One region of the Paenibacillus sp. FSL H8-0548 genome, then DNA from elsewhere that is predicted to be linked to it. Evidence: riboswitches for the same ligand, from Rfam matches in the RefSeq annotation. Region 1 holds a riboswitch; each other region holds the start of a gene.

Region 1 (7,707 bases):
AGGTGAAATCAAACGGACAGCACTTATGACAGATGCAATTCTATATCGCAGTTAACACCGTTAGGAGTGTGACGTACAATCATGGACAAAATGATCATTAAAGGGATGAAATTTTACGGGTACCATGGCGTATTCCCAGAAGAAAATAAACTCGGTCAGAAGTATTATGTTGATATCGAGCTGAATATGGATCTAGAGCAGGCTGCGCAAACGGACGACCTCAGCCTCACGATCAATTATGCGGATATCCACGCACTTGCAAAAAGCATTGTAGAGGGTGCGCCCTTCAAGCTGATTGAAGCTTTAACAGGTCACATTGCATCCCGAGTACTGGAAGCTTATACTATGGTAAATGAAGTAACGGTTCGAGTAACCAAGCCGAATCCGCCGTTTGATATCCATTTTGATGGAGTTACGGTAGAGCTGCGCAGAAAGCGGGATTCTAATGGACGAACAATTCCCGTTTAACGGCGCACAGGCAGAGGCATACATTGCATTAGGGTCAAACATGGGGGACCGGGAGCAGCTGCTGCTATCAGCCATTGCTTTAATTGACGCACACCCCGCTATAGAAGTGAGCAAGGTATCAGGTATGTATGAGACAGATCCTGTAGGCTACACTGACCAGCCGTCATTTCTTAATATGACATTAGCTGTGAGAACTAAGCTGACTCCGCTGATGCTGCTGAGACAGCTGCTTGCCCTCGAGCAGGAATTAGGGAGAGTTCGACAAGTGCGCTGGGGACCTAGAACCATTGACCTCGACCTTCTCCTATATGATAATGTCAGAATGGATCAAGAGGAGCTGACATTACCGCATCCACGCATGCTGGAGCGGTCATTTGTGCTTGTACCGCTGAATGATGTTATGGATGAATCCCATCAGCTGTATGATGAGGTGAGTGCAGCATCCAGAGCGGCGCTTCTTGATGGAAAGGAAGGCATCACATTATGGAAAATACTCAATTGGCGCAGCGCGTCAGAGCCTTTCGAAAGCTGAAGGGCTATACACAGCAGGAGCTGGCCAAGGTGCTTGGCGTATCGGTGGCTGTTCTAGGCTCATTAGAACGTGGAACAAGAAAAACAGATCCAAAGCTGCTCAGTCATATCGCCAAGACGTTAGGAATTAGCTACGAGGAACTTATGTCGGATAATCGTGAATAACGAAACAAGAAATAAGCGGTTTATACAATCGTAGATGCTGCTGATAAGCCAGTAACCGTGAAAATGCGTATTGGCTGGGATGACCAGCATGTGTATGCGGTTGAGAATGCACGCGCTGTTGAGCATGTGGGCGGTAAAGCTGATAGCGTGCAGGGGTTTACACGTGAGCAATTGTATACAGGCAAGGCGAATTGGGACATTATAAGAGATGTTAAGGAAGCGGTATCCATTCCCGTAAATGGAAGAGACCGGACGTGACCCGACGGCAGGAGAAGCAGGAGCTGCTGAAGAGGTAGCTTACTAGAACCGAAATCAATCGTTTAAGCGGGCTGCCCTGTTTTGTCAGTCATCCGACATAGTTCGACAAAAGCCGATACTAAGCGGATTCTGCTGTAATAGCTAGAACGGAAACGGTTTTAATAGCTCCGTTGGCTTAGATTGACATTCAGGGTACCTTTGCAATATAATCGTGCAATATAATCTAACGTACACATCAAGTACGCTTCATATAACAGAGGTATGATGCTGAAGAAGCGTAATATATTAAGTAACAGTGAGTTCATACAAGGTATGAAAAATTAGTCACATGACAGGAGAATCGGGAAGATGAACGATAAGCAAATCATTCTGACTCAAGAAGGGCTGCGGAAGCTCGAGGATGAATTGGAAAACCTGAAATCGGTCAAACGTCGTGAGGTTGCAGAACGTATTAAAGTTGCAATCGGCTATGGTGATATAAGCGAGAACTCAGAGTATGAGGATGCGAAGAATGAGCAAGCATTTATTGAGGGCCGTGTTCTTACTCTTGAGAAAATGCTGCGCTTCGCGAGCATAATAAATAATGATGATATCGATATTGATATTGTAAGTATCGGTTCGATTGTAACGGTTGAGGATATGGAGTATGGCGATACGATGAAATATTCCATCGTTGGCTCAGCGGAGGCCGATCCTTTGCAAAACAAGATTTCAAATGAAAGTCCGGTTGGTAAAGCGATTTTGGGTAAGAAAAAAGGCACAGTCGTGGAAGTAAATGTACCAGTCGGCATTATTCAATACAAAATTATCGACATTACCAAATAAGGCTTGCTATGTGCGAATCGGAAAGCTTCCTTGTCGGAAGCTTTTTGAACGTTTACACTATAAGAATGTAAACAGCCTAGGCATATACTTTGCTTGAATCTCTCCCAAAGGGGAGATTTTGCTGTAATAGTTCCGGCGACTGCCGCTTATGCTTGCCGAATGACCAAGGAGATGAAAGCATTGGAACATGAAAACAACGAGCAGGAGCTAAGTGAGCTTTTGCAAATTCGTAGAGACAAATTGGACGAGCTTAGAGGACTAGGCGTAGATCCATTCGGACGGAAATTCGAGCGCACTCATAATGCTAAAGACATTGTACAAGCCTATGAAGGCTTTGCTAAAGATGAGCTCGAAGAAAAAGGCGTGCAAGTCCGTATTGCGGGCCGTATTATGCAGAAGCGCGGTATGGGTAAAGCGGGCTTCGCGACGATACAGGATTTGAGCGGAAAGGTTCAAATTTATGTGCGCAAGGATAGTGTTGCTGAGCATAAGTTCGCTGCATTCGACATTTTGGATATTGGGGATATTATCGGTGTTGAGGGCGTTGTGTTTAAAACCAATACTGGTGAAGTATCGGTCAAAGCGCTTGATATTGAAGTGTTGACTAAATCGTTGCTTCCATTGCCCGACAAATATCATGGACTTAAAGATGTTGAGCTTCGTTACCGTCAGCGTTATGTTGATCTTATTGTAAACCCTGAGGTGCAGCAAACCTTTATTACTCGTTCAAAAATCATTCAGTCTATGAGACGCTATTTAGATTCTCGTGGCTACCTTGAGGTTGAAACGCCAACCCTTCATTCTATTGCAGGCGGCGCGGCGGCGCGTCCGTTTGAAACCCATCACAATGCACTCGATATGCAGCTCTACATGCGTATTGCGATTGAGCTTCATTTGAAACGGCTTATCGTAGGCGGCATGGAGAAGGTATATGAGATTGGCCGCGTATATCGGAACGAGGGGATGTCTACACGTCATAACCCTGAATTTACAATGATAGAGCTGTATGAGGCCTATGCCGATTACAAGGATATTATGGCACTCACAGAAAATGTCATCGCACATATTGCACAAGAGGTGCTGGGCTCAACGAAAATCACATACCAAGGTCAAGAAATTGATCTGACTCCGCAGTGGCGTCGTGTTTCTATGGTGGAGCTTGTTAAAGAATTGACAGGCGTTGATTTTGGTGTTGAGATGAGCGATGAGGAAGCACATCGTTTAGCGAAGGAGCACAAGGTTGCTGTAGAGCCTCATATGACATTCGGTCATATTCTTAATGCATTCTTTGAGCAGTTTGGCGAGCATACCCTTATTCAGCCAACCTTTGTTACCGGTCATCCAGTTGCGATCTCTCCGCTAGCTAAGAAGAGCGAGGCAGACCCGCGGTTCACGGACCGTTTCGAGCTGTTTATCGTAGCTCGTGAGCATGCGAACGCTTTTACTGAGCTTAATGATCCGATCGACCAGCGCGAGCGTTTTGAATCACAGCTGCTTGAGCGTGAGCATGGCAATGATGAAGCGCATGAAATGGACGAGGATTTTATCCGCGCGCTAGAATACGGCATGCCGCCAACCGGCGGGCTTGGCATCGGTATTGATCGTTTGATTATGCTGCTGACAGACTCACCATCGATACGTGACGTACTGTTGTTCCCTCATATGAGAGACGAATAGTTCTTCTGACAATAAGTCTATAATCGTCGAACCGCCTGGCAATTGCTGCAGGCGGTTCTTTTTTTTGAGCTTTTGTGGCATCAAAGCTTAAAATCTAGCAAATTACTAATGTTTTATGTGAGTAGGCTATTGTTTTAATAGATTGTCATGGTAGAATATAACTATTAAAGCTTTACACGATAATGGCAAAGCTGTCGAAAGGCAGTGACGCAAAGCTAAAGGGCCTTCTGAAAGATGGCAGCCAGCTACCGAATGGACATGCTTTTTTTTTGTTTATTAAGTAGTTTACCTTTAATAAAGCTTCACACGATAATGGCAAACCTATCGAAAGGTAGGGACGCAAAGCTAAAGGGCCTTCTGAAGATGGCAGCCAGCTACCGAAGGGAGAGTTTTGAATGCGTAAACTAATGGTGTTAATTGCAGCATTTGTCCTCTTTGCATCGATTAATGTTACCACTGCAGAGGCAAGCGGAAATAGTACTGATAACTGGCTAAATAAGGACAAGCTTAGCGCTGGGATTGTTTCAGTAGAATATGCAGCGAATACAAAAGTAACAACGAAGCTGCTCATTGCTAAAGGCAAATCGAATTATACCTATAACATTACAGCGGGCAAGAAAAGTGAAAGCTTTCCATTGCAGCTTGGAAATGGTGAATATACAATATCGCTGCTCGAGAATACCACAGGTAATAAATATAAACAGCTAAAGAAAGAAACCGTAGTTTTGAACTTGAAGGATAGTAATGTTCTGTATCTGAACTCGATTCAAAATATTGATTGGACAAGCACAAGCAGCGCAGTCATTAAAGCTAAAGAATTAACGAAGAACAAAAAAACCGATGCAGATAAAGTGAAAGCTATCTACGACTACATCATAACTAACATTAAATATGATAATAAATTGGCTGAGAGCTTATCGGTCGATTACCTACCCAACATCGATCGTACGTTTAAAGCACAAAAAGACATTTGCTACGGATATGCATCATTGTTTGCTGGCATGCTCCGAAGTGTGGGAATCCCGACTAAGCTATTGATGGGCGATTCGAGCTATGTAGATGTTTATCATGCTTGGAATCAGGTTTATCTCGATGGCAAATGGGTTACTATCGATACGACTGTAGATGCTGGATACAAGAACAGCAATAAGAAGATGGATCTAATCAAGGATGCATCGAAGTATACGATCGCTAAGGAATATTAATACACACAAAGAAACGGGCTTGCGTTCATACGCAGGCCCGTTTCTTTGTGTACCGACAGGCAGCAGGATGTGCGATGTAAGGATGGAATGCTGAAGTACACGATGATGTGATATTGAGGGTATTATTGGGATGAAACATGTTGTATTCATTATTTTTAAATGTTTTATAAAAAAGACTTGCATTCACATAGGCACTCGTGATATATTATTTCTTGTCGCTGCGAGACATTAGCGGATGACACGAAAGAGAACATTGTTCTTTGAAAACTGAACAACGAGTAATAACTGCCTCGCAAATCCCTCGGGATAAGCGAAAAAGCGATAAAAAAGTAATGAGCATTTCAAACACCAAAATGGAGAGTTTGATCCTGGCTCAGGACGAACGCTGGCGGCGTGCCTAATACATGCAAGTCGAGCGGAGTTGATGAGATGCTTGCATCTCTGATACTTAGCGGCGGACGGGTGAGTAACACGTGGGTAACCTGCCTTTAAGACTGGGATAACATTCGGAAACGAATGCTAATACCGGATACGCGGCTTGATCGCATGATCGAGCCGGGAAAGATGGAGCAATCTATCACTTAAAGATGGACCCGCGGCGCATTAGCTAGTTGGTGAGGTAACGGCTCACCAAGGCGACGATGCGTAGCCGACCTGAGAGGGTGATCGGCCACACTGGGACTGAGACACGGCCCAGACTCCTACGGGAGGCAGCAGTAGGGAATCTTCCGCAATGGACGAAAGTCTGACGGAGCAACGCCGCGTGAGTGATGAAGGTTTTCGGATCGTAAAGCTCTGTTGCCAGGGAAGAACGCTTGGGATAGTAACTGCTCCCAAGGTGACGGTACCTGAGAAGAAAGCCCCGGCTAACTACGTGCCAGCAGCCGCGGTAATACGTAGGGGGCAAGCGTTGTCCGGAATTATTGGGCGTAAAGCGCGCGCAGGCGGCCTTGTAAGTCTGTTGTTTAAACTTGGGGCTCAACCCCAAGTCGCAATGGAAACTGCAAAGCTTGAGTACAGAAGAGGAAAGTGGAATTCCACGTGTAGCGGTGAAATGCGTAGAGATGTGGAGGAACACCAGTGGCGAAGGCGACTTTCTGGGCTGTAACTGACGCTGAGGCGCGAAAGCGTGGGGAGCAAACAGGATTAGATACCCTGGTAGTCCACGCCGTAAACGATGAATGCTAGGTGTTAGGGGTTTCAATACCCTTGGTGCCGAAGTTAACACATTAAGCATTCCGCCTGGGGAGTACGGTCGCAAGACTGAAACTCAAAGGAATTGACGGGGACCCGCACAAGCAGTGGAGTATGTGGTTTAATTCGAAGCAACGCGAAGAACCTTACCAGGTCTTGACATCCCTCTGATCGCTCTAGAGATAGGGCTTTCCTTCGGGACAGAGGAGACAGGTGGTGCATGGTTGTCGTCAGCTCGTGTCGTGAGATGTTGGGTTAAGTCCCGCAACGAGCGCAACCCTTGATCTTAGTTGCCAGCACTTTGGGTGGGCACTCTAGGATGACTGCCGGTGACAAACCGGAGGAAGGTGGGGATGACGTCAAATCATCATGCCCCTTATGACCTGGGCTACACACGTACTACAATGGCCGATACAACGGGAAGCGAAACCGCGAGGTGGAGCCAATCCTATCAAAGTCGGTCTCAGTTCGGATTGCAGGCTGCAACTCGCCTGCATGAAGTCGGAATTGCTAGTAATCGCGGATCAGCATGCCGCGGTGAATACGTTCCCGGGTCTTGTACACACCGCCCGTCACACCACGAGAGTTTACAACACCCGAAGCCGGTGGGGTAACCCGCAAGGGAGCTAGCCGTCGAAGGTGGGGTAGATGATTGGGGTGAAGTCGTAACAAGGTAGCCGTATCGGAAGGTGCGGCTGGATCACCTCCTTTCTAAGGAAATACCCGAACCCGATGAGGTTCGGATAAACTTGGCAGTTTATCGCTTACTCGTTGTCAGTTTTGAAAGATTAATCCTCTTTCAAAATGGAAGTCAAGACAAGTGAATACCCAAGGGCCTTTAGCTCAGCTGGTTAGAGCGCACCCCTGATAAGGGTGAGGTCGGTGGTTCGAGTCCACTAAGGCCCACCATTATCGACTCTGAGAAGTCGGTACCCGAATTTGGGGCCATAGCTCAGCTGGGAGAGCGCCTGCCTTGCAAGCAGGAGGTCAGCGGTTCGATCCCGCTTGGCTCCACCAATCAAATTTTTGTATTGTCTTTGCTGAAGATTAACTCCGAAGCAGATTCAGCGCAAAACAATTGCACCTTGAAAACTGGATAACGAAAGAAAAGAATTGCTGAAACATCCTTTAAGCTGTTTTTATTGTAAGCGAAAGGTGTTCGAGATTGTTCCGACTTCTTTTCGTTTTGTTTCAACCAATTTGATGTCTTAGGAGATCAGAGAAACAAAAGGAAAACGGCGGGCAAGCCGAATCACCTGAGCATATGGTTAAGCTAGTAAGAGCGCACGGAGGATGCCTAGGCACCAGGAGCCGAAGAAGGACGTGGCGAACAACGATACCGCCCCGGGGAGCCGTAAGCAGGCATTGATCCGAGGATTTCCGA
Region 2 (7,707 bases), 390 kb from region 1:
ACTGTTAATTTTTAATGACAGCTGTCGCGTTGCTGGCTGCGCGTCAATCTTGGTTCTCAATTTGTCCGGCTTCCCGCTATAAGGCATATTACGACGATTACCCCATGTCCAAACGATGCCATCCTTATCCAAGGCAGTACCGCTATTTAGGGCAATGGCATGCTGAACAATGTTCTTCAAGGGCTGTATCCGCTGTACCGATCCTTCCACCCAATCAGATTTGCCCCATACTATGCATGCCCATATCCGTGAAGAAGTCAGTGATGCCATACCGTTGAACCGTCTTCCCATCATTCATCAGCACCATCAAGCTTTGCAGTGAGCTCCGTATGGCCAGCACATTCTCAAGCGCGAATTTAGGAAGGTTTGCTAGATCGATATCTGCTCGCGATCCTTCGCTGGGAGAACATGAATGTACTTGATTATTTTGAAAATCAGGTCTCATAAGTGATACATAGCACAGGCTTCCCCATACGTATAACTGCCCCTTATCATTGAGAGCCATATTCGCAGGCCCTACGCTAATATCCGCAATATTAGACAGCTGTTCGATACGTTTCGGACGATCGGCAGGGTTAGCACCCCAAGCCCATACGTCTCCATTTGCAGTAAGAACAAGATTTCCTGATATTTTTACAGCACCTTCAATTCGCGGACCTCTAACTGCAGGCTCGTTGCCAGTCATTATCCATATCGTTCCGTCCTCTTGCAAAGCATAGTACTGCTCAGAATAGCTTCGATCATCAATGTCGATAATACCGGTCAAAGGGATATCCTTAATGATTTGAGCTTTCGCTCCGTGCACAAAACCTTCGTTCCCTAATGACAGGAAAGACATAACAACGATTAGCAAGGTAAGGGCCTTTTTCACTCGCAGTCCTCCGAATTAACAATTTATGTAACCAATACCATCTAGACGCATAATGGTTTGAAAAGTTGCTATTAGAGATCGATTAAGAGTCAGGCTCGCAGCCAAAAAAAAGCTGCTGCTCAGCCGATGATATCGTTTGAACAACAGCTTTCTTTATAATCGATATGAGGACCGTTTCCGTGATCGCAATCGCCACAATCTCACCAATCCCAAAATACATAAACAGACAAGCAATCCTACACATCCACCGGCAAAATCAAGCACAATATCTGTCGCGCTGCCCGTACGCTCATCAGAGCCAAGCTGGTTCCACTCGTCCAAAGCGGGAACAGCTATCGCTACTAATAGCGTAATAACCATCGAAATGAACCAGCGGCCGCGGCTCAGAGCACGCAGGAACATATAAAGCATGGCAGCAAATACTGCGTATACAAACAAGTGCGCACCTTTGCGAAATAAGAATTCAATAAAGCTATATGGCCGATCGTGAGAATTAACGACGCTGGTTCGATAAGTAATCGTAACATCAGGCAGCCAGCTTACAAGCTGTTCATAGCTAAAATGACTGCGAAGAAAGGGCTGAATACTTTGCTGCTCATACGTCTGAGACGAGAATAGGAACAAGAGCCCGAGCCATCCAACAAGCAATAATCCCCATAAAATAGTTGGCATCCACTTATTCGTTTTATTCAATTTACTTGCACCTCCTGCAATGCCGCTTGCTTTCCCCCTTTCTATCATACGTGAAAATAGCCAGCATAAAAAACTGTCATATGACAAAAAAGATGACAACGATCACTATTTTACAGCTGAAAGATCAACTATAGTATTATGATACACTTTCAGCAGACGGAAAAATAATAGTACAAATATCCTGTTATTATTATAGTCAATAAGACTAAAGTTTGGTATTATAACTAAATAAGAACTAAAGCGAGGAGATCCCTATGTCCAGTTATTTAATGTTTACCGAATTATCTACACCTTTAAAAATATTTGGCATACGGCTATTCAAAGATGAGAACGGGGATTATTGGTATAAGTATAGAAACAATAAACGTAAACGCCTCTTTAAATAACATAAGAATCTCCTAACAATAGAGAGCGTGACTCACATTTCATCTCATTCTCACAGCTTCTATTAAAGCGTAAACAATCATAACAATTTAATACTCGATCCAGAGCTTGACTCGCCCCTAACACCTCTTCAGCATGATAAGACTGGCTCAACAACAATTTTCCGACCATTTCCTGCCGAAGCATCTCTATCATTCGCTCTAGCTGTTGCTTATTTAGGATATTATCTTTGATAACTGTTCACCCTTCCCATAGGAAGCAGCCTCTTTAAAGAATAATCAAGCAATCATTGGATAAGACTAATATTGCTTCATGGATTCTATTCAAAGGTGACTTTGCTAAGCCACACTTATTTCATCTGCGCTGCTGTATGATTGTAAATTTGTTAATAATAGTAGTTTAACGTAAAAATTAGGACTTTGGTAGTGTCTTTACTATCAAAAAAAAAGACAATAGAGAAGTCGATGCAACTTCACTACTGTCCCTTTTTTTTGTGTTTTTAAGCTATGCCCTCCGCAAGAGCTCTTCCTGCTTCCAGCTCTTTGTTGAAGGTATCACGGTAAGTAGCAATAATATCCGTGCTATATCCGTTTGTTGTCAGCTTAGCTGTAGCATCTGACATAATCGCCTCAAACTTTACAGAGCAATTGTTCAGCTTCTGAAGCCCTTTTTCCTTAATGCTAGGTTGATCCACAGCACTTGCCGCCAGGTATTGAAGACCAATATCCGTCAGAGTCGCCCAGCAGCTTTCTTTCAAAGCAGCAAGCTTTAATTCGGTATCTGCTGTAATTTGCTCATAAGTCGGTTTAACCACTCCGCCGCCTGTTCCGCCACTGCCAGCATTACCAGTAGTACCACCGTCGACGGCGCCTCCACCTGTTCCTTGCCCAGCTCGATATGCAGCAGACTCTCCACTAACTGTCTTCGTAATAGGGTCAAAGCTAATCTGCGTCCCTACTGACTCAGACAAGAAGCGAATCGGCACATAGATAGAGCCTTTGTAGTTATAAATGGATTGCCCACTCGGCAAGGATGCCGTCTTCCCATCGAATACCAACGATGCCTTTACAGGCTGAATCGCAATTTCAACACTTGCCTGTGGCTTCTGGCTGCCCGCAGCTGCACTTTGAAGCTGCTTCTTCAGCGCAGCAAGCTCTTTCTCTGTCGGCTCTGAGACTGCAGCCTTCGCGCCATCCCAGTGCACAGATTTTTGCAGCGCGTAAGAGATATAACGGATTGGCACATAAGTACGTCCTTCATATATAAAAGAATACTGACCGTCAGGCAGTTTAAGCGCTTGTCCATCAAATTGCAGACCAATCTGCTGTGTCTTGACCTTGATTGTTGTCGTCGCTGCCGATACAGCGGCAGCAAATACGGAAGATAGCATCATAGCAACAAGAAAAATAGATAATATACGTGACTGTTTCATAGATCCTCCTCAAAATAATAGAACCATATAAGTTGAACTAGAAATTTACGTTTTGTACGCTGTGCGAGTAGATCATTTTTTAAATTCAACTTATATAGCTACTTAATCGAATTTACAATAGCAGCAAGCGCATCGGCTCTAGCCCCTGCCTTCGCATTCTCGTATTGCGAGCTCCAATCAGGAAAGGGCTGATCGCCTAGTTCGGCTGCTTTATACTCACTCTTGGCATTGCTTATCAATTCATTAAACTTTAAATCACAATCCGACTCTGCCGTTATGACCTTACTCAGATACTTGGACTGAATATCCGCAAGCGTAGCATCCTCATTACCACTCAGCTCATCCGTGATCTGCTGAATTAGACTTCTACTAGCTGCTTGGCAGGATGACTTCAGGTTATCTAGCTTGGCAGTGACCGAAGCATCAATTTCTTTCTTCTTCCGGGACTTCTCTTCTGAACTCGTGGCTGCTTTCTCCGGCTTCTGACCCTTGTCTACGTTATTAGACGCTTGTTCAGGTGTCAAAGTTGCAGTGGGAGTAGGCTGAATGACATCGTCAGGCTGAGTAGAAGGTACTAGCTCTGGGGCTAGCGTGGGCTCAGCAGCCGGTGTCTGTTCTATTTGATCAGCTGGCTCCTTTGTCGGAACCGGTGATTCCAATCCTTCGGCTGCCTCAGCCGATTCATTTAAACGTTCATTCAACTCATTCACTTGATTCAGCTTGGAATACAAGCTCGTACCACCATAGATCACAAGACCAATAATTACGACAGCACCTGCAAGAATAGCAAGTTTCATATTCCATTTTTTCATTGTTTTTGGTTCATATGTGCGGTTGCAAGAGCAATATCCACATATGATTCTCCTTTTATTAGATAAAAAAAACAAGCTGATACCTTATACGGATAAGGCGTCAGCTTGGGATATAACATCTTCTTAACGATAACGGGTACGCTAAGGGTTGGTTTACGGAAGAGCGACTGCCGCTAATTTATTCTTATGATATATGATCTTTAAATAGAGTTCCATGCGCTTTTCTTCATCCAAGCAATCTTCCCATAGGTTTTCATGAAATGCAATACAAAGCTGATGCCACTCACGTACAAAAATTTCGCGTATGAGCATATGAAGACCCTCCATTTATTCACATAAACCACGACGGGAGGTACGATATTCGATAGCTGGCTGGCATTCTGATTACAGATAAGCCCCTCTAGCTTTGCGTCACCACTTTTCAATGGTTTTGCCTTTATCGTACGGTTTATGCAGTTGTTTATTTAGTGGTATCGTACCAAAATTGTAGGGGGATGTATAGGATTGAATGGAAAAATTGAACAGAGCAGCCTATATGTTATTGCTTATTTGTCATTTGAAGCTTTATACCATTCGACAAAATTCCTTATCCCGTCCTCAATATCACAAGAAGGATTGTATCCTAATACTTCTTTTGCCTTGCTCACTTTCGCAAATGTCCTATTTACATCTCCAAGCTGCAGAGATATTTTATTGATTTCAGCATTCTTTCCTAATGTATCCTCTATTGCCTCGACCATTCTTTTCAAGCTGATTGTACTGTATAAGCTATGATAAGTATGACACAGAAGCATACCATTTTTCATTGCAACATACGGAGAGACAGGAAAATCAAAATCATCTTCCTCATAAAAAGGTACTTACGTGTTGTTTAGAAAGTTTACTGTTCCGCCATTTTTTACTGTGTTTTTTTATTAATGGATCATACTTAACTTAATAGCAAATATTATTCACTTTGGTAAACCTAATAATGAATTAAATGTTATTATACAACTATATACTATTATAGGGAGACGATATTTTCATGTTACAAAAAATCATATATCGACTTAAAAGAAAATTAATCTTTAATAAGCTCAAGAGAACTAAAGGACTCACATTTGGTACAAAACTAAAAGTAATTGACTCCCCAATTGTGGATATTAGAAATGGAGGAAAGATAGTAATGGGAAATAATGTAACATTAAATTCTAGAAACAAGGGCTATCACATTAACATGCATTCACCCGTTAAGCTATATGCAGATAGACCCAACGCTGAAATAATTATAGGTGATAATACAAGAATTCATGGTACTTGTATTCACGCCTATGAGAAAATTTCAATAGGAAAGAATTGCTTGATTGCTGCCAATACTCAAATCATAGATGGTAGTGGCCATGATTTGTCTTTCGATAATCCCTCTAATCGTATTAATACAATTGGTGATTCTAATCCTGTTGTTATCAAAAATAACGTTTGGATTGGTGCTAATTCTATTATTCTTCCAGGCGTAACCATTGGAGAAGGTAGTGTAATAGCAGCTGGTAGCGTTGTAACAAGAAACATTCCCCCTATGGTAGTTGCTGGGGGCAATCCTGCTAAAGTAATAAAAAGTGTCGATTCTATTAATGTTTTCGAGTAAATGCTCAATCACTATTTGTTGCATTATGTATTTACATTAGTTTATATACGTATGAGTAATACTCGCAGCTTATGTTGTACACACAATAATCATTGTATCTGAACAACATTCAGTTTCTGCTGAAAACTTTCGAAGTCAATCATTTAATTTTTAAAAGTTTACCTTTATCGAGTATGTACATTGGTAAATCCCAAATAGTCTGTACCATGTAAAATAAAACATAGTGTATTATGATTTAAATACGCAGAAAGATAGAAGAGGTGAGATCGAACAAGACAACATATTGTCATGCGCTTCCAGATGTTGGAATCTGGGGCGTCCTAATTAAATATATCAGAAAATTTAATGGATTCAGCTGTTTGCTTCTTCTGTCACAATCAGACTCTAGATATTACTACTTACCACTTACAGCATGAAGTGTATTGGTGAAATATAGTTTTTCTTCCTATAATAGGAATTTTAATGCTTCGTTGTTATCAATCTCAAGTTCTTCAATAAGGAAGCCGTATTCTCATCCAACTGGTTTAAGCTAAACCTAAGAAACCTGCGGGACCGCTGCTGAGAACCATATTCATTTAATATTTAGAACAGTGTGGATTTGACCCTCGTAGGTGATATATTGTCTTATTGGTAAAACCACTCTTCAGCTCACGCTTAATCGATAAGAACTGATTACAGAATTTAGTGCTTTGACGCGCAAACTACAATTTTTTCTTTTATCGACAAGTGTACTTTTGCGCCTTAACGAGTTTATATTACGCATATACCTAGCATCCAAATAGCATGAGCCCTTAATACTTTAAGGCAGTTCGGCAACCATTCACATTCAAGTAAGTGCTGAATCCGAACAGAAATACTAATATTCTATCCAACAGAGATCATTCAATTCGTCACATAGAGACATTGGAATTTATTCTTAAATGTTTTCCACCGATTTCATCCATTCAACAAACTTACTAATTCCATCTTCAAAATGCCAAGATGGTTTATAGCCCAGCACTTTTTTCGCTTTACTCACATCCGCAAAAGTCCGATTCACGTCTCCAGGCTGCATAGGCATTTTATTGATTTCAGCATTTCTCCCTAGAGCGTCCTCTATTGCTTCGACCATTCTTTTCAGGTTGATCGTATTTGACTCCCCGAGGTTAAATACTTCATATTTCTTTTCACCTTCACTTGCCCATTCGACAGCCTTAATAACCCCATCGATAATATCTTCAATATAGGTATAGTCTCTCTCCGAAGAACCGTCACCATAGTAAGGAATAGGCCGCCCTTCAGAAATTAACTTTGTAAACTTATGTATCGCAAGATCCGGACGTTGTCTTGGACCATATACAGTAAAAAATCGCAAGCAAGCCATATTAATATTGTATAAACTATGATAAGTATGGCATAGAAGTTCTCCTGCTTTTTTAGTTGCAGCGTAAGGAGAGATAGGGAAATCGACAACATCTTCCTCAGAGAATGGCACCTTCGTGTTGTTTCCATAGACAGAGGAAGAAGAAGCAAATACAAAGCTCTTTATATTGTGCTTTTTACTCATTTCTAGAAGGTTTACCGTTCCATTAATATTAACGTCAGTGTAAAGAACCGGATTTTGTATAGAAGGTCTTACTCCTGCATAGGCTGCAAGATGTACAATCATATCCACTTGATTTTCTTCAAATACACGATTCAAAAAATCGATATCCCGAAGATCTCCCTCTTCTACCGTATAACAATCATCAGCTAGCTTGAGCTTCTCAACTAATTGTTGCGTTTCCATAACATTGTTTCTTTTAATTGCTGGGTCATAATAATCATTGAAGCAATCAATATTAATTACCTTATGCCCTTTTTGCAGTAAAGCTTCGCATAGGTGAGAGCCAATAAAGCCAGCTCCCCCTGT
Region 3 (7,707 bases), 590 kb from region 1:
TCCATTGTTCAAATCGCCCGATGCGATAGCTGCTGTTACGTCTGCCATTTCAAGTGGTGTTGCTGTCTTGCCATTCACTAGCTCAATTCCGCCCATAGAAATAGAGTATCCGTTCGACATCTCTTTCATATTGATATTAACAAGCCCAGACAGCTCATCTGTTAGCAAATCACGTTGATCGCGCAAATCATTTGCTCGATCTCCCATGGCTTCGATGCGTTCGATCTCTCCATTAAGCTGTGCAATCGTATTAATAATAGAATTAAGATTGGAAAGATTAATCTCAGCATTTTCGGTCAAATCTGATTTCAAATCATTTAGTTGATTAGCTGTATAGTTAAAGGTATCGATCAATGCCGCTGTTTGTTCTTTAACAACCGCTCGTCCGTCCACGCTATCCGGGTTTACACTAAGATCAGACCATGCATTCCAGAAGTTTGACAATACGGTTTGCAAACCGGTGTTACTCGGTTCGTTCACAATACCCTCAAGCTTATTCAGTGTATCTAACTGGACGGTTTGATTGCCAAGCCATTTGTATTCACTATGGAATTGATCATCAAGAAAGCGATTTCGAACACGGTCAATTGAGCTCGCTTCAACACCTGTTCCCAATTGTCCCGCAGCTGTGGATTTTGAATATCCCAATGCTTCAATCGACCGTGATGCTGTCATATTTACAACTTGTCTCGTATAGCCTGCTGTGTTTGCATTGGCGATGTTATGTCCGGTTGTATTAAGTGCGGTTTGTGAAGTAAACAAGCTGCGACGAGCCGTTTCCAATCCGTGAAATGTAGATCCCATGATATCGCTCCTTCTTTTGTTGAAAAACTACATTTTCATATTAAAACGACCGCTTCTTTGATAAGCATTACCTTGCAAGGCACGATGGTAGGTAACATCCTCATCTACTGGCCCAAGCAGCAAATCTTGCGTAAAATGAAGATATTCCAATTTCATACGCGTTAGCTGCTGGTTGAATTCGTTAATATCTTGAAGCTTCTTAATTACCTCTGACATTTCAAGCCATATGGCCTGCAGCTGCTGTTTTTCATTCGCGTGGTAGACTACCTGTATAAGCTTCTCCATTTTGAAAGATCGATGGGCGGTCAGCTTCTGATCCAGCATATATTTCCCAATTAAAAAGACTCGCCGCTGCTCCAGCTCCAATACCCGCTGAACGCTCTTCTTTTCTTTACTGGAAATATACGAGATGGTCTCCACGCTGTTTGCGGTGATTGCTGTTGTCTTCGCATTCCCATATTCAATAAGTTGTCTATGCTCATCAATCAGCTCGCGCAATATCTCGATTATTTGCAGGATGTACTCATTCATCTAGAGAACTACTCCTTCAGGTAGGGAAGCAGCCTCTCAGCAATCTTACCCGCTTCCACATGATATGTGCCTGATGCTACTTCGTTTTTCAACTGCTCGATATGCTGCGTTCTGTCCGCTCCGCTAGCCTTGCTTGTCGTTAGCAGCTCCTTGGCCGCTGCTGATATTTGGACCTCGTCCTTCTGCTTGGCCTTGCTTGCTCCGGTCGCTTTGAAATCATTTTGCTTCTGATACTGGTTGAACGCTCCAACACGATTCGTCTCATTTATTTTCATTTTATCCACCTCATTATTTACGAGAACTAAAAAAGCCGATTACCTTTACAAGTATTATCGGCTTCAGTCAAGTGAAATTTTATAGTGTAAAAAAAACATTAGTATAAAATCATTTTTTATCCTTGTATCTATCAAGGCCTTTATAGACACCGTTTTCTTTGTTGAATCCTTTTGATTGATCTTTTCTAGCCAAATCCTCAAACATTTGCTTCTTATCCTTATCGATCCGGTTACGGCACTCATCGCAGAGATGATGCTCACGGATCAGCGTCCCGCAGGATTCACACGGATACGACATATTCGGAGCATTAATAATCGAGATTCGGCCTTCGCGGATGAATTTCGTAATTTGCTTAATGGACACCCCGGTAGCTTCAGATACCTCTGTTATGATCGAACCCTTGAATTCACGCAAATAATCTGCGCAAAGCTGATACTCATTATCAATTTCGCGCAAGCATGACGGGCACACGTCTCTAAAATGTTTGGCAAACAGCTTTCCGCAGCGAGGACAATTGTCTAAATTCATCGCTCTGAGCCCCCTTTTTTTTCATCGGTATGGTCATTAGTTATTTTCATTCTAATCGAAAAAGCTAACTTTTTCACTATCAATCTATTACAAAGCCTTACGCTCCATAGAATCACTTAGGAACGAGCCCATGTCAAAACATAGATTTCTAAAGGAAACTGCGCATGCTGGTGAAGCGCCTGTGCGCACGCCTCCGCCGTGCTCCCCGTTGTATATATATCGTCAATAAGCAGAATACGGATAGTACTATAAGATAATTGCGATTTGCGTATAGGAAGATTACCATTCGTTTTCAAACTAGTAAACTCGGCATGATTAACGGTAAAAAGAGCTTTTGTATCACTCATCCTCTCTGCACGCGTTTTGAAGCTTTGCTTCTCGGAGTGTCGGGATCGAGTAAGTAAACTCATGAGCGGCAAACGGTATTTCGCGGCGATATGGCTCGCTAGCTGCTCCGCTTGATTAAAGCCTCGCTCCATTGAACGTTCTGTACTAATAGGGACATAGGTAATCGCATCCCAATAATTAGACATTGTCACTTTTGACCTAGAGGATCGAGTGCGTGGCCTCAAATGCTGCGCTGCTATTTCATTCGTCATCGACTCGAAGGCAGGAATAAGCATATCGCCAAGCAGCGGAGCAAGCCGCTCATTGCCTCGGTATTTATAGAGAGCGAGCATCTCTCTCATAGCGGGGTTATAGCGCACCGCGCTGCGGTTGCACACGAATGCCCGCCTAGGGCTTCGCACGCAATCCTCGCAAGCGATGCCCCGGCCGCAGCGAGTACAAGCGATGCGGCTGAGCCAAGGTATTGCGGAGAGGCACGCTCCGCAAAGCGATTGTCGAAGCTGGGTCGTCAGCTTCGATTGGTTGTAAGCGGCCGCGCTGCGAGCCTCGTCAAATGGCTTGCCGCATAGGAGGCATGCGGCAGAACTAGGGGCGAGCAGCTGCGCTGCCGTGGCGAAGGCGGACGGAAGCCGCCGGAGCCTGTTGAATAGCGAGGCGATCATGTAGACGAGCCTCCTTTGCCTGCGGGGAGCAAGTAGCCGTGCTTGCGAGCCATGCGGTTCATCGTTTGAATATGACGCACCGCAGAGAGCTGAGCATGATTGCGTTCACGACTGCAAAAATATACCTGCCCAAACGGATCATCTGCCGAGCGGCCAGCTCTACCTGCCATTTGAACTAAGGAGGCCTCGTCGAACAACCGCCCATCTGCATCCAATATATAGACGTCGCTCTTTGGAATCGTGACTCCTCTCTCAAGTATCGTCGTGGTGACCAGCACCCTGATCTCACGTGTGCGGAAACGCTGAACCTTTTCCGCGCGCTCCGCATCTTGTGAGGAGGTCGCCGCTACTGCCCCTTGCATCAGCACATCTCGCAGCATGGCAGCCATTGGCTCGGTTTGAGCAATCCGCTGAACAAACACGAACAGCTGAGCACCGCGCATGAGCGACTTCTGCATCGCGGCTTGCAGCCTCGATGGCAGCCTTCTCTGCTGAAGCATTTGCTGTACGGCTGGAATTTGGAGCAGCTTAGGCACAGGAAGTGGATGGCGATGATAGCGTACTGGCACCCTCGCATGCGGCAGCTTGCCGCGCTTTGCTGCACGCTGCAGCTCACTTGGCGGCGTGGCAGAAAGCAGCAGCCGAGCGGCGCCAGGTGCACAGCTCTTGTCTGCAGCGTAGTGAAGCATGGGATCGCCGGCATAGGGAAAAGCATCCAGCTCATCAATGACCACTAGATCAAACCCTTGGTAAAATCGCAGCAGCTGATGCGTAGTAGCCAGTGTAATATCTCCGCTCTCCCAGCGCTGCGCGCTTCCACCGTATAAGGTAACAACCGACGCCGCAGGGAAAGCTTTCCGAATGCGCGGATCAAGCTCGATTACAACGTCGCGGCGCGGCGTTGCAATAAGCGCCCTGCCGCCCCGCTGCAGTACCGATCCCAACAGCGGGAAAATCATCTCCGTCTTGCCCGCCCCAGTTACAGCCCAAAGAAGAAAATCTCTCTTGGGAGCGGATTCTCTCCCTCCTGCCTGTGTCGACTCCGCAGCCTGTCCCTCAACAAAACGCAGCGCCTTGGCAGCAGCCGCAGTCTGAGCAGGGCTCAGTCCCCATTTACCCAGACTCTGCTCTGCTGATATCTGCTGCATAGCCTGCTTCGTCCCGCCCTGCTCCGCACTTCGCTTCAACTGGGCAGCTCGCTGTCCAATCACCAGCAGCTCGCATTCCCGGCTCCGCCCCATCCCAATGCACGCCGTGCAATAGGCGCAAACCCGCCCGCACGCAGCACATGCCGTGCGGTGCAGCTTCGCCTCGCCACTCCCGCAGCGCAAGCAGCTGCACTCGCGCCTGCGGCGCCTCAACCCGTCCACTCGCACGCCCGCTTCAGCGGCGACTGATCCGCCAAGGCGCACCCGCCCGAGCAGCGCAGCAAGCTGGAGCACTGCGCTCCAGCTTGCCGCGGCACCGGGTCCCCCTGCGCCAGTGAGCAGGGCGTGCGCCTCGCTGCGCAATAGCGCACGTCCCTGCAATACATCCGCGGCAAGCTCCGCCCATGCCGCGACCAGGCCCAGCGTGCTTACGCTGAGCATAGGCCCTTTCATTGCATATGTTTCTCTAGATCTGCCTTCATTTTCTCCATACCAGCTCGCTGCATTCGCTCTTTCCCTCAGCTCACTATAACTACCCGCTAAACTCGTCCTTTTCTCACTCAGTCCAATCACACCGATCCCGCTCTTTCCCTCCTTCTGCTCCCCATACCTTTCCGCTGCACTTCTCCTTTTCTCCCGCTCCCAGACCACACCTAATCGAAGCAAGCCTTCTCTATCCCACTCCGCAGTCCGTACAGGATGGATTCTCCTTTGCCACCGCCACTTCCAGCGTGCTGCCTGTCCATTTTCCGCTTCAAGCTTTGCCTCCCGAGTACAGGCAAGCAGCAGCTCAATCGCTCCTACACAATCAACAACTGCCTGCCTCTCTTTCCAAACTCCACTCCCGCTCCTCATTGCAATATCCCATAGCTCCACTGCGCGAGAGGCATCAGAAAGCGGAAGCTCCTCCAGCAGCAGCCAGCCTGAATGAGCAAGCTCACCATTTAAGCAGCCGGCCTCTTCGAAATGCCCATTCATCCAATAATGCTTATCCACCTCAGAGTTGATGGTCAGCCTAGCTTTCCATTGCTTGCGCACCTCTACGATATACACTTGAACCCTCATCCTAATTCGCCCCCGATCGCTTGTCAGTATCGAGCACACTGAGCATAACGACCAACGGCTGCATAAACGAAAAGAAACACACTCATCGACGCAGCCTGCGTTATGGAGTGTGCTTCACTCTTTGTATGAAATTACCATAATCATATACTAAAATGGCATTTTCGACAAATCTGACGGATTTTGCAAATCAATTAATACCGCATGATCCGCTTGCGAAACGATGCCCTCAGCCTGCAGCAGCCACAAAAGCTGGGTCCCCTCTATCCCCTTCATTTGTGAGCGCTTACTATCATCATTTTCTGTCATTTGTATTTGCTTTTTAGGGTGAACGTTAACCTCCCGGCCTCCTCTAGCCAAACGGTCAACCATTGCTCGCGTCTCTTCTGAGACACCATGATCAACAATGGTCAAACGCACATTTCGACCCATTCTGCGTGAAAATGAAAATAACGAACGTACGTACCACTCCAAATTTCTCTGCCGATCGTCCGCTACGAGCACATAATGCTGGCTGGAACGCTGCCTTCCACGCCAAATTCGATACGCCAGATGCACGAATAATGCAGCCAGAACATAGCAGCCAATGACTAATAATAGAAGCTCAAGCATAGCGGCCACCTCCTCTTTGTGACACTATATGCTGAGATGAGCCCACTGGTTACCCACCTGAGGGACAAGACGACAAAATGCACCAAAAGCCAAACAGCAGCCCGCTTTTACCGAATCATAATAGTCAAAATACGACAAAGAAACACCCTTGAGCAATTTACAATATATGTTATCATTTTACTATATCCTTGTAGTTGTATGATGGTGAGCATAATGATCGAGGGAGAAGGTGGACTTTACTTATCCATAACTACCAGGGAAGCGATGAAATATAATCTGCATTTGGACACTTGGATTATATGGAGCTAGTAGTGTAACCGGCCCTCTTAGAACCACACTACCTATCTAAGAGGAGAGTGCTTAATGTATTATTGGAAAAAACGGGTTTCTGTAAGTTTATCCATTTTATTAATTCTTTCATTAGCGCTTGGCTCACTGGTCATGGCGGATGCAGGAAGCAGCGGAGGCTCGGCCACAACCGACCCGATTATCGAAAATAGCTGTCAGCAATATTCAGACGACAAAATAAATGTGGAAGCAACTAACGCAAGCATCGTAGACAATGGTGACGGCACAGCAACAGCAACCTTCAAAACCAAGCTCGATTGTGTGAGAGTAAGCTTTTCCTCCTATGCGGCCCCCGAGGATTGGACTCTTGGCCCAAATGAAACTACAATTCCCTACCTCTTGCAGACGCACTTTAACGGCAAGACGATTGAATATCCGAAAGCTGGGAGCCATTCGATCACGATTAATATCCCAAAATGCCTCCCTTATCAATTAGATATCTACAGCGGCAAAGAGCTTATCACATTAGGTGTGGGTGCTCATGGCGATAAAATTTTAGGCTGGAAGCTTAAGCTTACCAACACCTGTAAAGGAAATATCACAATTAATAAATTCTTGAACCATGTAGACGGAGCACCACATGCCGGTATTACCTTCGAGCTCTGGAAAAATGACGTTTTATACACTACCGGAGCAACGGACGTCAATGGAGTTCTACAATTCAATGATCTTCCGATTGGAAACTACGTATTAAAAGAGCAAACCTTGAACGGCTTCACTACAGATCTGGCGATAACCGAGCAAATAGCAGTCACCATGGATTCCTCAAAGCTAAAAGTCGTCATCAACACCCCTAAGCTAAAATTAGAAGCCGCTTGCTCTGCCGATCCAAATCAAACAAGAAACTGGACTGTCATCAACGAGAGCGATATTGAAGTTCCTTACACATGGGATATTACAGGCTCACCTCAAACGGGTGGAGGAACTGTTGCAGGAGCAGCCTCAACTCCAATTATTTCTACCGCCGAAATAACCGATCCAATCGCTCCAAATACTTTAAATCTTCACTGGGGGAGTGATAAAACGATATCCCTTGTGAACAGTGGCGAGTTATGCCCTACGCCAACACCAACAACACCGCCAAGTCCTACACCTACAACAGAGACCTCTCCCACACCTACGATAAGCACCACACCTACAACGGAGACCTCTCCTACACCTACGACAGGCTCTACACCTACAACAGTGACTTCTCCTACACCTACGACAAACACTACGCCTACAACGGAGACCTCTCCTGCACCTACGACAAGTACTGCGCCTTCAGAAACACCAGATGTATTAATTGATCTAGAGGATGAGGATACACCGATAGGAGGAGTTAATGCAGGTGTCAGTGATGAAGTCCCAATCGAAACGATTGTTGACTTAGGCGAAAATAAAGTTCC

The links. A riboswitch is a leader RNA that binds a small molecule or an ion and turns the genes downstream of it on or off. The one in region 1 is predicted to bind cyclic di-GMP.
Region 2: linked by a shared signal. The riboswitch ahead of MHI37_RS02155 (hypothetical protein) and the one ahead of MHI37_RS00425 (transglutaminase-like domain-containing protein) in region 1 are both predicted to bind cyclic di-GMP.
Region 3: linked by a shared signal. The riboswitch ahead of MHI37_RS28935 (SpaA isopeptide-forming pilin-related protein) and the one ahead of MHI37_RS00425 (transglutaminase-like domain-containing protein) in region 1 are both predicted to bind cyclic di-GMP.

Annotation. Positions count from the first base shown of each region.
Region 1 is NZ_CP152049.1:84,847-92,553, forward strand. It holds gene folP (dihydropteroate synthase) at 1-55, shown strand, start outside; gene folB (dihydroneopterin aldolase) at 82-468, shown strand; gene folK (2-amino-4-hydroxy-6-hydroxymethyldihydropteridine diphosphokinase) at 446-1,000, shown strand; gene MHI37_RS00405 (helix-turn-helix transcriptional regulator) at 952-1,164, shown strand; partial or broken gene MHI37_RS00410 (tRNA-dihydrouridine synthase) at 1,192-1,407, shown strand; gene greA (transcription elongation factor GreA) at 1,771-2,247, shown strand; gene lysS (lysine--tRNA ligase) at 2,407-3,924, shown strand; cyclic di-GMP riboswitch class I at 4,099-4,177, shown strand; cyclic di-GMP riboswitch class I at 4,229-4,306, shown strand; gene MHI37_RS00425 (transglutaminase-like domain-containing protein) at 4,320-5,129, shown strand; rRNA gene MHI37_RS00430 (16S ribosomal RNA) at 5,480-7,034, shown strand; tRNA gene MHI37_RS00435 (tRNA-Ile) at 7,156-7,232, shown strand; tRNA gene MHI37_RS00440 (tRNA-Ala) at 7,265-7,340, shown strand; rRNA gene MHI37_RS00445 (23S ribosomal RNA) at 7,590-7,707, shown strand, end outside.
Region 2 is NZ_CP152049.1:474,029-481,735, reverse strand. It holds gene MHI37_RS02175 (copper amine oxidase N-terminal domain-containing protein) at 1-180, opposite strand, end outside; gene MHI37_RS02170 (hypothetical protein) at 215-871, opposite strand; gene MHI37_RS02165 (VanZ family protein) at 1,025-1,564, opposite strand; gene MHI37_RS02160 (stalk domain-containing protein) at 2,448-3,380, opposite strand; gene MHI37_RS02155 (hypothetical protein) at 3,479-4,192, opposite strand; cyclic di-GMP riboswitch class I at 4,553-4,637, opposite strand; gene MHI37_RS02150 (acyltransferase) at 5,217-5,816, shown strand; gene MHI37_RS02145 (GDP-mannose 4,6-dehydratase) at 6,733-7,707, opposite strand, start outside.
Region 3 is NZ_CP152049.1:6,850,662-6,858,368, forward strand. It holds gene flgK (flagellar hook-associated protein FlgK) at 1-804, opposite strand, end outside; gene MHI37_RS28905 (flagellar protein FlgN) at 832-1,335, opposite strand; gene flgM (flagellar biosynthesis anti-sigma factor FlgM) at 1,344-1,610, opposite strand; gene MHI37_RS28915 (TIGR03826 family flagellar region protein) at 1,720-2,139, opposite strand; gene MHI37_RS28920 (ComF family protein) at 2,256-3,149, opposite strand; gene MHI37_RS28925 (helicase-related protein) at 3,146-5,362, opposite strand; gene MHI37_RS28930 (hypothetical protein) at 5,510-5,971, opposite strand; cyclic di-GMP riboswitch class II at 6,220-6,303, shown strand; gene MHI37_RS28935 (SpaA isopeptide-forming pilin-related protein) at 6,335-7,707, shown strand, end outside.